Regions from separate parts of the Megasphaera sp. SC8-1 genome, predicted to be linked through region 4. Evidence: riboswitches for the same ligand, from Rfam matches in the RefSeq annotation. Region 4 holds a riboswitch; each other region holds the start of a gene.
The links. Region 4 has a riboswitch for ZMP and ZTP ahead of NOS26_RS06820 (phosphoribosylaminoimidazolecarboxamide formyltransferase). Riboswitches for the same ligand answer to the same signal wherever they lie in the genome.
Positions count from the first base shown of each region.

Region 1: it holds a riboswitch for ZMP and ZTP, as region 4 does, so the genes downstream of both, NOS26_RS05975 (phosphoribosylaminoimidazolecarboxamide formyltransferase) here and NOS26_RS06820 (phosphoribosylaminoimidazolecarboxamide formyltransferase) in region 4, are expected to answer to the same signal.
Region 2: it holds a riboswitch for ZMP and ZTP, as region 4 does, so the genes downstream of both, NOS26_RS09835 (formate--tetrahydrofolate ligase) here and NOS26_RS06820 (phosphoribosylaminoimidazolecarboxamide formyltransferase) in region 4, are expected to answer to the same signal.
Region 3: it holds a riboswitch for ZMP and ZTP, as region 4 does, so the genes downstream of both, NOS26_RS04020 (OFA family MFS transporter) here and NOS26_RS06820 (phosphoribosylaminoimidazolecarboxamide formyltransferase) in region 4, are expected to answer to the same signal.

Region 1 covers NZ_JANFQH010000020.1:43,792-47,023, reverse strand. Annotated here, with positions in the region: gene NOS26_RS05980 (molybdopterin-dependent oxidoreductase) at 1-152, opposite strand, end outside; gene NOS26_RS05975 (phosphoribosylaminoimidazolecarboxamide formyltransferase) at 410-1,585, opposite strand; ZMP/ZTP riboswitch at 1,640-1,717, opposite strand; gene rlmH (23S rRNA (pseudouridine(1915)-N(3))-methyltransferase RlmH) at 1,801-2,280, opposite strand; gene NOS26_RS05965 (S1C family serine protease) at 2,280-3,232, opposite strand, start outside.
Region 2 covers NZ_JANFQH010000031.1:161,879-165,110, reverse strand. Annotated here, with positions in the region: gene NOS26_RS09840 (cyclodeaminase/cyclohydrolase family protein) at 1-194, opposite strand, end outside; gene NOS26_RS09835 (formate--tetrahydrofolate ligase) at 196-1,875, opposite strand; ZMP/ZTP riboswitch at 1,923-2,000, opposite strand; gene NOS26_RS09830 (phosphoglucomutase) at 2,053-3,232, opposite strand, start outside.
Region 3 covers NZ_JANFQH010000011.1:83,389-86,620, forward strand. Annotated here, with positions in the region: gene NOS26_RS04015 (D-alanyl-D-alanine carboxypeptidase family protein) at 1-1,135, shown strand, start outside; ZMP/ZTP riboswitch at 1,186-1,270, shown strand; gene NOS26_RS04020 (OFA family MFS transporter) at 1,344-2,582, shown strand; gene NOS26_RS04025 (DeoR/GlpR family DNA-binding transcription regulator) at 3,099-3,232, shown strand, end outside.
Region 4 covers NZ_JANFQH010000023.1:61,510-64,741, forward strand. Annotated here, with positions in the region: gene NOS26_RS06805 (MBL fold metallo-hydrolase) at 1-99, shown strand, start outside; gene NOS26_RS06810 (S1C family serine protease) at 96-1,229, shown strand; gene rlmH (23S rRNA (pseudouridine(1915)-N(3))-methyltransferase RlmH) at 1,229-1,708, shown strand; ZMP/ZTP riboswitch at 1,792-1,869, shown strand; gene NOS26_RS06820 (phosphoribosylaminoimidazolecarboxamide formyltransferase) at 1,924-3,099, shown strand.

The DNA.
Region 1 (3,232 bases), on a different contig from region 4:
TCATAATGGGCCATCTTCGGGCACAACGTCCCGCGCGTAAAAGGATGGGCCCCATCGCCGGCGACGGACACGACGCGGCCGTCGTCGACAGAAACGACAAGCCCGCAGGCATCGGGGCAGTCATAAGGGCAGACAGATGTATAGGTTTTCATGATATCACCTCTTGTTTCGTGGTTCGTGGCTCGTAGTTCGTGGCTCGTAGGGGCCGTCCCAAAGGGCGGCCCTCCTGGAATTGGTGGAAAAAGGAGCCGTCGCATCGCGACAGCTCCTTTTAAGCAGTTAGCAGTTAGGGGTTAGCAGTTAGCAAATGATTTTAAATTTAAAAGCCATTACATCAAACTTCAAACATCAAACCCCAAACATTGAATATAAAAGAAAACGACCTTTCCCGACAGAAAGGGGGATATGCTTAATGATGGAACAGGCGCAGGCCGGTCATGGCCATGGCGATGTTGTATTTATCGCACGTTTCGATGACATTGTCATCGCGGATGGAGCCGCCGGCCTGGGCGATGTAGTCGACACCGCTGCGATGAGCCCGTTCGATGTTGTCACCAAAGGGGAAGAAAGCATCACTGCCCAAGGCGACGCCGTGGAGCTGGGCAATCCAGGCTTTCTTTTCTTCCCGTGTGAGCGGTTCCGGTTTTTCCGTGAACAGATCCTGCCAGATGCCGTCGGCCAGGACATCTTCGTAATCATCGGAGATGTAGACGTCGATAGCGTTGTCGCGGTTCGGGCGGCGGACATCGTCGCGGAAAGGCAGATTCAGGACTTTCGGATTCTGGCGGAGCCACCAGATATCGGCTTTGTTACCAGCCAGGCGCGTGCAGTGGACGCGGGACTGCTGACCGGCGCCGACGCCGATGGTCATGCCGTCTTTGACGTAGCAGACCGAGTTGGACTGAGTGTATTTCAGGGTGATGAGGGCGATCATCAAATCGCGCTGGGCATCGGCGGGGATATCCTTGTTTTTCGTCGGGATATTCTTAAAGAGGTCCGTCGTGATCTTGGCTTCGTTGCGTTCTTGTTCAAAAGTGACGCCGTAGACTTCCTTCGATTCGATTAAGCGCGGCTTGTAGTCCGGGTTAATCTGGAGGACGCAGTAGTTCCCCTTCTTCTTGGTCTTCAAAATGGCCAGGGCTTCGTCGCTGTAGCCCGGAGCGATGACGCCGTCCGAAACTTCCCGTTTGAGGAGCGTTGCCGTTTCAACGTCGCAGACGTCGGACAAGGCGACGAAATCACCATAAGAGCTCATGCGGTCGGCACCGCGGGCACAAGCATAAGCCGAAGCCAGGGGTGACAATTTCAAATCGTCGACCCAGTATATTTTTTTCAGGGTATCACTCATTTCCGTGGCGACGGCGGCCCCAGCCGGGCTGACGTGCTTGAAGGAAGCCGCAGCCGGAAGGCCCGTTGCTTCTTTCAATTCTTTGACCAGCTGATAGCTGTTGAAGGCGTCGAGCAAATTAATATAACCGGGGCGGCCGTTGAGGACCGTAAAGGGCAGGTCGCTGCCGTCTTTCATATAAACCCGGGCCGACGACTGATTGGGGTTGCAGCCGTATTTTAATTGCAGTTCTTTCATGGTGATTCCTCCTGAATAGTTAAGCAAAAATAAAAAAATACCGACACTTCTGGAACGTTTCGCCCAGACGGTCGGCTCGTATGAATCATGCTCCCCGTGGTAACTCCACTTCCGTCAGTCACATGTTTCAGATTTATTATACCGTCCGCAGCCGGGAGATGTCAAGAAAAAGCCCCTCCCTGGATAGGCATAACTTCCACGGGAGGGGCTTTGTTTTATAAGTGATACGGCTCGTGCCGGTCGATCTTGATGGCCCGGTAGATTTGTTCCAATAAGAGGAGGCGTATCATCTGATGGGTCAAGGTAATACGGCCAAAGGAAATGCAGTTGTCGGCTTTGCGGCGGACGAGGTCGCTCAGGCCGAAGGGGCCGCCGATGATGAAGGAGATTTCACTGCAGCCGTACAGGGCCAGTTTGGCAAAGGACGCTGCCAGATCTTCAGAGGATACGAGTTTCCCCTGTACATCCAGGGCGAAGAGGTGCGAGCCCTGGCGGACGTGGCGCAGCATCTTCTCCCCTTCTTTGTCGAGGACCTGGGCCTTCTGGGCCGGCGACGGATTCTCAGGCATCTTCTCTTCAGGAAGGACGGTCACTTCGACCTGGCCATACGGGCGCAGGCGCTTCAAAAACTCGTCGATGCCGGCGGTGAGGTATTTCTCTTTGATCTTGCCGATGGTAATGACGTGATACTTCATCAGTTGGTCCCATCCCCCTGGTCTGACGAATCATTCTGCGGACTTTCCTGGAGGACGACGGTGACTTCGTGGTCCGAACCGTTGCGCGTATAATCCAGGCTGACAGAATCGCCGACATTGTGCTTGTCCATGACGCTCTGGAGGGCGCTGAAGTCTTTGACATCGGTGCCATCGAGTTTCAAGATGACGTCGCCGTGTCTGAGTCCTGCCTGATCCAGAGGTCCGCCGGCAGCGACTTTATAGACGTAAATGCCAGGTACATTCAATCTCATGCCGAAGCGGGCAGCCATCTGCTGGTCCAGGCCGTATAAGCCGAGGTACGGGCGGACGACCTTGCCGTTCTGGATGAGGTCCTGCAGGATCGGGCGGGCTGCGTTGATAGGAATGGCGAAGCCCAGGCCTTCGACACCTTCTTTAGAAATCTTGGCGCTGTTGATGCCGATGACCTTGCCGTCAGCATCGACGAGAGCGCCGCCGGAATTGCCCGGATTGATGGCAGCGTCAGTCTGGATGAGCTTCATGCTCTGCCCTTCGGCACCGATAGTCCGGTTCAAAGAGCTGATGACGCCGACCGTGACGGTCCCCTGAAATTCCAGGCCCAGCGGGTTGCCGATGGCAATGGCCGGTTCGCCGACCTGCAGGGAATCGCTGTCGCCAAATTCAGCGACGGGCAGGTTGTCCATCTTGATCTTGACGACGGCTAAGTCCGTCTTTTCATCGCGGCCGACGACGGTCCCTTCCGTACTCTGGCCATCGGCCAGGGAGACGATGACCGTCTTGGCCGTACCGACGACGTGGTTATTGGTTACGATATAGCCGGCCTTGTCGAAGATGACGCCGGAACCGACGCCTTCACCGACCAGGACTTTCCGGTTGAACATATCGCGGTTATAGACTTTAGTCGTAATGCCGACGACGGCCGGGCTGACCTTCTTGGCAGCCTGGACGACAG
Region 2 (3,232 bases), on a different contig from region 4:
ATGGAAACCATGAGTTTCTCGATTTCGCCATAACCTTTCTTGCCGATGGTCAGGTTGGCGACCATTTCTACGAGAGCGGCTGCCGATGCCGCCGTCATGGCGGCGATGCCGCCGCCACCGGGAACGGGTTCCTTAGAAGCCGTGACTTCCAGGAGCCCGTCCAGGGGCATGGATTGGAATTGTGTAAAATCCATCTTAGAACAATCCCGTAATGACGCCGTTTTCGTCGATGTCCATGCGGTTGGCAGCCGGTACTTTCGGCAGCCCCGGCATGGTCATGATGTTGCTCGTCTGGCAGACGATGAAGCCGGCACCGGTGCAGACGCGGACGTCCTTGACCGTGACCTTGAAGCCCTTGGGCGCACCGAGGAGCGCCGGGTTATCGGACAGGGAGTACTGCGTCTTGGCCACACAAATCGGCATTTTGTCGAGGCCAAAAGCTTCCAATTCTTTGATCTGTTTCTGGGCGTTGCCTTCGAAGATGACGCCGTCGCCGCCGTAGACTTTCTTGACGATAGTTTCCATCTTCTTGGGAATGGAATCGTTGACGTCGTACAGCGGTTTGTACGGCGTCTTGGGCTGTTGCAGCAGTTTCAGGACTTTTTCGCCCATTTCGACGCCGCCTTTGCCGCCTTCGGCCCAGCAGTTGTTGAGGGCGACTTCGACACCATAGTCTTCGCAGAGTTTACGGAGCGTTGCGATTTCTTCATCGGTGTCGCTGATGAATTTATTGATGCCTACGACGACAGGGACGTCGAAGAGGCGCATATTTTCGATATGTTTTGCCAGGTTGGCAAAGCCCTTCTTCAAGGCTTCGACATTTTCTTCCTGCAAGTTCTTCTTGTCGACGCCGCCGTGCATCTTCAAGGCGCGGACCGTAGCGACGATGACGACAGCATCCGGTTTGATGCCGGCGAAACGGCACTTGATGTCCATGAACTTTTCGGCCCCCAAGTCGGCACCGAAACCGGCTTCCGTAACAGCGATGTCCCCCATCTTCATGGCCAGCTTGGTGGCGACGACGGAGTTGCAGCCGTGGGCGATGTTGGCGAAAGGACCGCCGTGGACCAGGGCCGGTGTGTGTTCGATGGTCTGGACCAGGTTCGGTTTGATGGCATCCTTCATGAGGATAGCCATAGCCCCTTCGACGCCGAGCTGGCGGGCCGTGACCAGATTGCCGTCCAGGTCATAGGCTACGGTGATGTCGCCCATGCGTTTCTTGAGGTCCATGAGGTCGCTGGCCAGGCAGAGGGCTGCCATGATTTCCGATGCGACAGTAATCATGAAGTGGTCTTCCCGCGGGAAACCGCAGACTTTGCCGCCCATGCCGACGACGATGTTGCGCAGGGCCCGGTCGTTCATGTCCATGACGCGCTTCCAGATGACGCGGCGCACGTCGATGCGCAGGGCATTGCCCTGGTGGACGTGATTATCGATGGCTGCGGCCAAGAGGTTGTTGGCAGCCGTAATGGCATGCATGTCGCCGGTAAAATGCAGGTTGATGTCTTCCATCGGCAGGACCTGGGAGTAACCACCGCCGGCAGCACCGCCTTTGATGCCGAAGACCGGTCCCAGGGACGGTTCGCGCAGGGCGACGACGGCTTTATGACCCATGTAGTTCAGGGCCTGGGCCAGGCCGATGGTCGTCAAGGTCTTGCCTTCACCGGCCGGCGTCGGCGTAATGGCCGTGACCAGGACCAGTTTCCCATCTTCGTTCTTCGAGAGGCGTTTGATGGCGTCAAAAGAAATCTTTGCTTTATATTTTCCGTAGAGTTCCAAGTCATCATCGGTGAGGCCGACTTGGTTTGCAATGGCCGTAATCGGTTCCAATTTCGTCTGCTGTGCAATTTCGATATCGCTCAATACCTTTGCCATAGTAGTTGTCACTCCTGTTCTCTGCATAAAAAAAGGCCGCTCCGCTGGAAGTTTGCCCAGACGGTCGGCTTCAAGAAATCATGCTCCCCGTGGTAACTCCACTTCCGTCAGTCACATGATTATGGCCTTATTATACAAAAAAAGAACCCTTGGGTCAAGGGTTCTTTTCGTTACGTCTTACTGGATTACGCTGGTATCGAGGTGTTCAAAGCCCGTAAGCAGGCCTTTCACCTGGCTGGCGATCTGCTGGCAGCCGCCTTTTTCCCTGCTTTCGATATTCAGCGGCATGTTCGGGTCGTGGAGGGACATGCGCAACAGGGCCCAGCCGTTGGGGAATACGAGGCGCACGCCTTCATAGGACGGCTTGGCGATGGAAATGCCGGCTGCAGCGGCCCGGTCTTCGAACTGTTTGAGCACGTCAGCCCCATAGGCCTGGACACCATCAGTGCCAGTGATTTTCAGGCGAAATTCGACGCCTTCTGCCGGATGGCCCAGTTTGGCGATGAGGTCGCCGAGCTGGTTGCCTTCTTTCTTGGCTTTCGCCGCAGCGATGAGCAGTTTGACCGCCAGGTAGGCACCGTCGTCGAGGTAGTAGTTTTCGCTCAGCGCACCGTGGCCCGACGTTTCGATAGCCAGCGGCGAGACCGTGCCGGCCTCGTTGAGGCGGATACATTCGTCGATGACATTTTTATAGCCCCGCATGTAGCGGTGATGGACCAAGTGGAGTTCATCCTGGAGGAACGTCGTCAGTTCATCCGACGTGACCGAGTCGGTGACGATGGTGCTGCCAGGATAATCGGGCGCCAGGATAGCGGCCATCATAGCGATGAGGGCATTGCGGTTGATTTCTTTCCCATCGGGCAGGACGGCGCTCATGCGGTCGACGTCGGTGTCGAAGATGAGGCCCAGGTCGGCTTTGTTGTCGAGGACGGCCTGGCGGATCGACGCCATGGCGTCGGCATTTTCCGGGTTAGGGATATGGTTCGGGAACATGCCATCCGGTTCGAGGAACTGGCTGCCCGTCGTATCGGCGCCGAGTTCAGAAAGGACCTTGGTGGCAAAGAATCCGCCGCTGCCGTTGCCGGCATCGACGACGATGTGCATCCCTTCCAAAGGACGGTCGTACATCCCGGCACAGAGGCCGGCGCAGATCTTGCGGCGCAGATGCAGCGAATAGAGGTCGATCAGGTCCAGCGAGGCAATGGCAGCCGACGAGACAGCCATTGCCGACGACTGGGAAGCCAGGCTCAGGACTTCCGTGACCTCGCTCTTTTCCAGACCGCCGTCGACGGTAAAGAATTTCAATCCGTTGCGGTTATACGGCAAATGGCTGGCCGTAATCATGATGGAGCCATCC
Region 3 (3,232 bases), on a different contig from region 4:
AAAAATCCTCTGTCTGGCCGCTGCGGCCTGCCTGACCGTATCGGCTGCTGTCTTTGCCGATACACCGCAGCCGCCTGAAATCAGTGCTCATGCTGCCTATGTCATGGATGCCGATACAGGCGACACGCTCTATGCGAAAAATGCCGATGACCGGGCCTATCCGGGCAGCACGACGAAAATCATGACCTGCATCCTCGGCGTCGAACTGGGCAAGGCACAGGGTAAATTGGATCAGCCTATCAACATTACGAAAGATGTCTACGATATCGAAAGCGATGCGTCCGTCCTGGGTATCGACCCGGGCGACCAGATCACCCTGCGCAATGCCATGACCGGTATGATGACTGTATCCGGCTGTGATGCCACCATTGCCGTCGCCGAAACGGTTACGCCGAGTCAGGCCGATTTCGTCGCCAAGATGAACGAAAAAGCAGCCGCCCTGGGCTGTACGAATACTCATTTCGCCAATCCCCATGGCCTGCCGGACAGCGACCACTATTCGACAGCCCGCGATATGGCGACGATGGCCGCTTACGGCATGAAACTGCCGGAATTTCGCGATATGGTCAGCCACAGTGAATACGACATGCCCTATATCAACGGCGGCTCCAAGCACTGCACGACGACGAACTATTTCCTGACCAGCGGCTTCCCCGGTGCCAACGGCATCAAGACCGGTACGACCAATGCCGGCGGTCCCTGTCTGGTCGCATCGGCTACGCAGGACGGCCGGACCGTCATCGCCTCTATCATGAATTCGGACGACCGCTTCGGCGATGCCCAGAAACTCATGAGCTATGGCTTCTCCGTACTGAAACCGGTCGAACCGGCAGAAAACGTCTATATCCTGCGCCAGGCACCGGCAGGCCAGACCTTGTCGGATATCAAGGAAAAACAGGCCCAGGCTGCTGAATTAGCTTCCCAGCAGAAGAAAGAAGCAGCCACGGCGGCAGCTTCTACGGCTGCGGCCAAAGCACCTGCTAAAGCAGATACGGCCGTAAAGACAACGGCTGCGACAGTGGCTAAAACGGCAGCTAAGACGACGGTGAAGACCGCTGCCAAAGCGGATACGGCTAAGACAAGTAAGCCGGCTGTTTCCAGCCAGCCTTACGTTCCCTTTTCGCCGGCCGCCTAAAAAAGGATATTGACAATCTCTGTCCATATTCGTATAATAAACGCATCAGCAGATCCGTACAGGACTGACGGAATCAAGTGGAGTCACCACGTGAACTGTACGGACCCTTTCATGCCGACCGTCTGGGCAAGAGTATGCTACATATTCTTGAGCCAGGCGGCCGGTATTTTTTTTCGCCAGCCTGGCTCCTCACAAGGAGTGTTGTCTAATGAAACGAAATCGCTGGCTCATCGCCCTGTCTGCCATGGGGCTCCACCTCTGTATCGGCAGTGTCTATGCCTGGAGCGTCCTCACCAAGCCCATTATGGAATCCATGGGATTTACCCTCAAGGAAACGACGTGGACCTTTTCCCTGGCCATCTTGTTCCTCGGTTTGTCGGCCGGCTTTTTGGGCAGTTTTGTCCAGAAAATCGGGCCCCGTAAATCGGGCCTCTTATCGATGACCTGCTTCGTCACGGCCATGTTCGGTACGGCAGCAGCTCTCTACGCCCACAGCCTGCCCATGCTCTACGCCTTTTACGGCGTCATCGGCGGCATCGGCCTGGGAACGGGCTATATCACGCCCGTATCGACTCTGGTCAAATGGTTCCCGGAAAACCGGGGCTTCGCTACGGGTCTGGCCATCATGGGCTTCGGCTTTGCCAGCCTCATTGCCGGCCCGGCTATGCAGCTCTTGGTCCAGCATTTCGGCCTGGTCGCCAATTTCATCATCCTCGGCTGCGTCTATATGGTCATCATGACGGCTTCGTCGCTCTACCTGGCATCGCCTGCTGCCGGTGACGTCCCGGCCAAGGCCGAAAAAGAAGGAACTGTCGAATATGCCGACGCCCAGCCGCAGTTTACCGTCCGCCAGGCCATGAAGACCTGGCAGTTCTACGCCATCTGGTGGCTCTTCTTCACCAACATCACCTGCGGCATCGCCCTGCTGTCCGTCGCCTCGCCGATGGCCCAGGACGTCGTCGGCATGTCGCCGTTGGCAGCGGCTTCCATGGTCGGCCTCATCGGCCTCATGAACGGTGCCGGCCGCATTGCCTGGGCGACCGTATCCGACTACCTCGGCCGCTCGGCTACATACGTCCTCTTCTTCCTTATCGAAATCCTGGCTTTCTGGCAGCTGGCCCGCGTTACCAGCGCCTTTAGCTTCCAGGTCCTGGTCCTGCTCATCATCTCCTGCTATGGCGGCGGCTTCTCGTGCATGCCGGCCTATCTCAGCGACCTCTTCGGCACGAAATACCTCAGCGCCATCCACGGCCGTATCCTCACGGCCTGGGGGGCTGCCGGCGTCGCCGGTCCCCTGGTCCTGTCACTTATCAAAGAAAATACCAATAGCTACGCCGTGACGCTGTACTTCTTCGTCGGCGCCTTCGTCGCTGCCCTGGCCTTGATGATTTTCCTGAAATACCGCACCCGCCACGGCATCGCCAGGGTCGCAGAAGCGCGGGGATAATCGTTCATCGTAGGGGTGCCACGTGGGCGACCCGTTCGGGAATTGGGGGATTCTCCTAGAAAAATGATTGGAAAATTCACATATCCTGAAGCGGGCGCCCCACGTGGTCGCCCCTACAATGAAAAAAGCTGTCGCTTATGCGGCAGCTTTTTTTCGACGAACGATGAACGCCATCGCTGAAAGCGGTAAATCATTCACGGCCTGTGGCCTTGTGCGTAGGGGACGTCCTGTTAAGGCGTCCCGTTGTGAACAATGGAAGATATACCCAACTGGTCCATGAGGCATGGCTTTGCGGCCGGCGAATAATGATATCGACGAACAGCATTTCGCGGGATTCCCACAACGGGCCGCCCTTTGGGACGGCCCTACTACAAATGTGAATAAAATCACTTAATGAGCTGGGCGCATAGATGAATGAAAATGATTGCTTTTTGATTATAATGATTGGATTTGATTGAAATTGATTGAATATAACGGTATAATGAGGCCAAAGGAGGATAAAAGGGAAGTGATACGATGTTGACAGAAGAAAGACATGAAAAAATCATGCGTCTTGTCAATACGAGCGGTGCCGTTTCGGTCCAGGACTTAGTAAGTTTTCTGAACATTTCCGAATCGACGGTCCGCCGGGATTTGCTCACGCTGGACCG
Region 4 (3,232 bases):
TTATCCCAGGCCGGCCGGGTCATCGGCCAGGATATCTTATTACGGCTGGCCTGCCAGAAGGGCAGTGTCCGCTTCCAGGAAGGGAGTCATGAACTATGATGCAACGCAAACATATCATCACGGCAGCTGCTGCCGTCGTCCTCATCGCTGTCGGCGTCTTCGGCGGCTTCAAGATCCACGATGCCTTTTTTACGCCGAGCGGCACTTATAACGGAACCGTGAACCAGCTCCAGGAACCGTCGAAATCGGATTCCATCTCGGATGCCCGAAATACGGCTGTCGTCCAGGCTGCCAAGAAGGTCAGCCCGGCCGTCGTCGGCATTACGACTAAAGTCTATAACCGCGATATGTTCAACCGGAAAGTCCTGGTCGGTGAAGGCGTCGGTTCCGGCGTCATCTTCGACAAGGCCGGCTATATCGTAACCAATAACCACGTCGTCGGTACGGCCAAGACGGTCATCGTCTCCCTGGCCGATGGCCAGAGTACGGAAGGGACCGTCGTCGGCCGCGATGAAAAGACGGACTTAGCCGTCGTCAAGATCAAGATGGACAACCTGCCCGTCGCTGAATTTGGCGACAGCGATTCCCTGCAGGTCGGCGAACCGGCCATTGCCATCGGCAACCCGCTGGGCCTGGAATTTCAGGGGACCGTCACGGTCGGCGTCATCAGCTCTTTGAACCGGACTATCGGTGCCGAAGGGCAGAGCATGAAGCTCATCCAGACTGACGCTGCCATCAATCCGGGCAATTCCGGCGGCGCTCTCGTCGATGCTGACGGCAAGGTCATCGGCATCAACAGCGCCAAGATTTCTAAAGAAGGTGTCGAAGGCCTGGGCTTCGCCATTCCTATCAACGCAGCCCGCCCGATCCTGCAGGACCTCATCCAGAACGGCAAGGTCGTCCGCCCGTACCTCGGCTTATACGGCCTGGACCAGCAGATGGCTGCCCGCTTCGGCATGAGATTGAATGTACCTGGCATTTACGTCTATAAAGTCGCTGCCGGCGGACCTCTGGATCAGGCAGGACTCAGACACGGCGACGTCATCTTGAAACTCGATGGCACCGATGTCAAAGACTTCAGCGCCCTCCAGAGCGTCATGGACAAGCACAATGTCGGCGATTCTGTCAGCCTGGATTATACGCGCAACGGTTCGGACCACGAAGTCACCGTCGTCCTCCAGGAAAGTCCGCAGAATGATTCGTCAGACCAGGGGGATGGGACCAACTGATGAAGTATCACGTCATTACCATCGGCAAGATCAAAGAGAAATACCTCACCGCCGGCATCGACGAGTTTTTGAAGCGCCTGCGCCCGTATGGCCAGGTCGAAGTGACCGTCCTTCCTGAAGAGAAGATGCCTGAGAATCCGTCGCCGGCCCAGAAGGCCCAGGTCCTCGACAAAGAAGGGGAGAAGATGCTGCGCCACGTCCGCCAGGGCTCGCACCTCTTCGCCCTGGATGTACAGGGGAAACTCGTATCCTCTGAAGATCTGGCAGCGTCCTTTGCCAAACTGGCCCTGTACGGCTGCAGTGAAATCTCCTTCATCATCGGCGGCCCCTTCGGCCTGAGCGACCTCGTCCGCCGCAAAGCCGACAACTGCATTTCCTTTGGCCGTATTACCTTGACCCATCAGATGATACGCCTCCTCTTATTGGAACAAATCTACCGGGCCATCAAGATCGACCGGCACGAGCCGTATCACTTATAAAACAAAGCCCCTCCCGTGGAAGTTATGCCTATCCAGGGAGGGGCTTTTTCTTGACATCTCCCGGCTGCGGACGGTATAATAAATCTGAAACATGTGACTGACGGAAGTGGAGTTACCACGGGGAGCATGATTCATACGAGCCGACCGTCTGGGCGAAACGTTCCAGAAGTGTCGGTATTTTTTTATTTTTGCTTAACTATTCAGGAGGAATCACCATGAAAGAACTGCAATTAAAATACGGCTGCAACCCCAATCAGTCGTCGGCCCGGGTTTATATGAAAGACGGCAGCGACCTGCCCTTTACGGTCCTCAACGGCCGCCCCGGTTATATTAATTTGCTCGACGCCTTCAACAGCTATCAGCTGGTCAAAGAATTGAAAGAAGCAACGGGCCTTCCGGCTGCGGCTTCCTTCAAGCACGTCAGCCCGGCTGGGGCCGCCGTCGCCACGGAAATGAGTGATACCCTGAAAAAAATATACTGGGTCGACGATTTGAAATTGTCACCCCTGGCTTCGGCTTATGCTTGTGCCCGCGGTGCCGACCGCATGAGCTCTTATGGTGATTTCGTCGCCTTGTCCGACGTCTGCGACGTTGAAACGGCAACGCTCCTCAAACGGGAAGTTTCGGACGGCGTCATCGCTCCGGGCTACAGCGACGAAGCCCTGGCCATTTTGAAGACCAAGAAGAAGGGGAACTACTGCGTCCTCCAGATTAACCCGGACTACAAGCCGCGCTTAATCGAATCGAAGGAAGTCTACGGCGTCACTTTTGAACAAGAACGCAACGAAGCCAAGATCACGACGGACCTCTTTAAGAATATCCCGACGAAAAACAAGGATATCCCCGCCGATGCCCAGCGCGATTTGATGATCGCCCTCATCACCCTGAAATACACTCAGTCCAACTCGGTCTGCTACGTCAAAGACGGCATGACCATCGGCGTCGGCGCCGGTCAGCAGTCCCGCGTCCACTGCACGCGCCTGGCTGGTAACAAAGCCGATATCTGGTGGCTCCGCCAGAATCCGAAAGTCCTGAATCTGCCTTTCCGCGACGATGTCCGCCGCCCGAACCGCGACAACGCTATCGACGTCTACATCTCCGATGATTACGAAGATGTCCTGGCCGACGGCATCTGGCAGGATCTGTTCACGGAAAAACCGGAACCGCTCACACGGGAAGAAAAGAAAGCCTGGATTGCCCAGCTCCACGGCGTCGCCTTGGGCAGTGATGCTTTCTTCCCCTTTGGTGACAACATCGAACGGGCTCATCGCAGCGGTGTCGACTACATCGCCCAGGCCGGCGGCTCCATCCGCGATGACAATGTCATCGAAACGTGCGATAAATACAACATCGCCATGGCCATGACCGGCCTGCGCCTGTTCCATCATTAAGCATATCCCCCTTTCTGTCGGGAAAGGTCGTTTTCTTTTATATTCAATGTTTGGGGTTTGATGTTTGAAGTTTGATGTAATGGCTTTTAAATTTAAAATCATTTGCTAACTGCTAACCCCTAACTGCTAACTG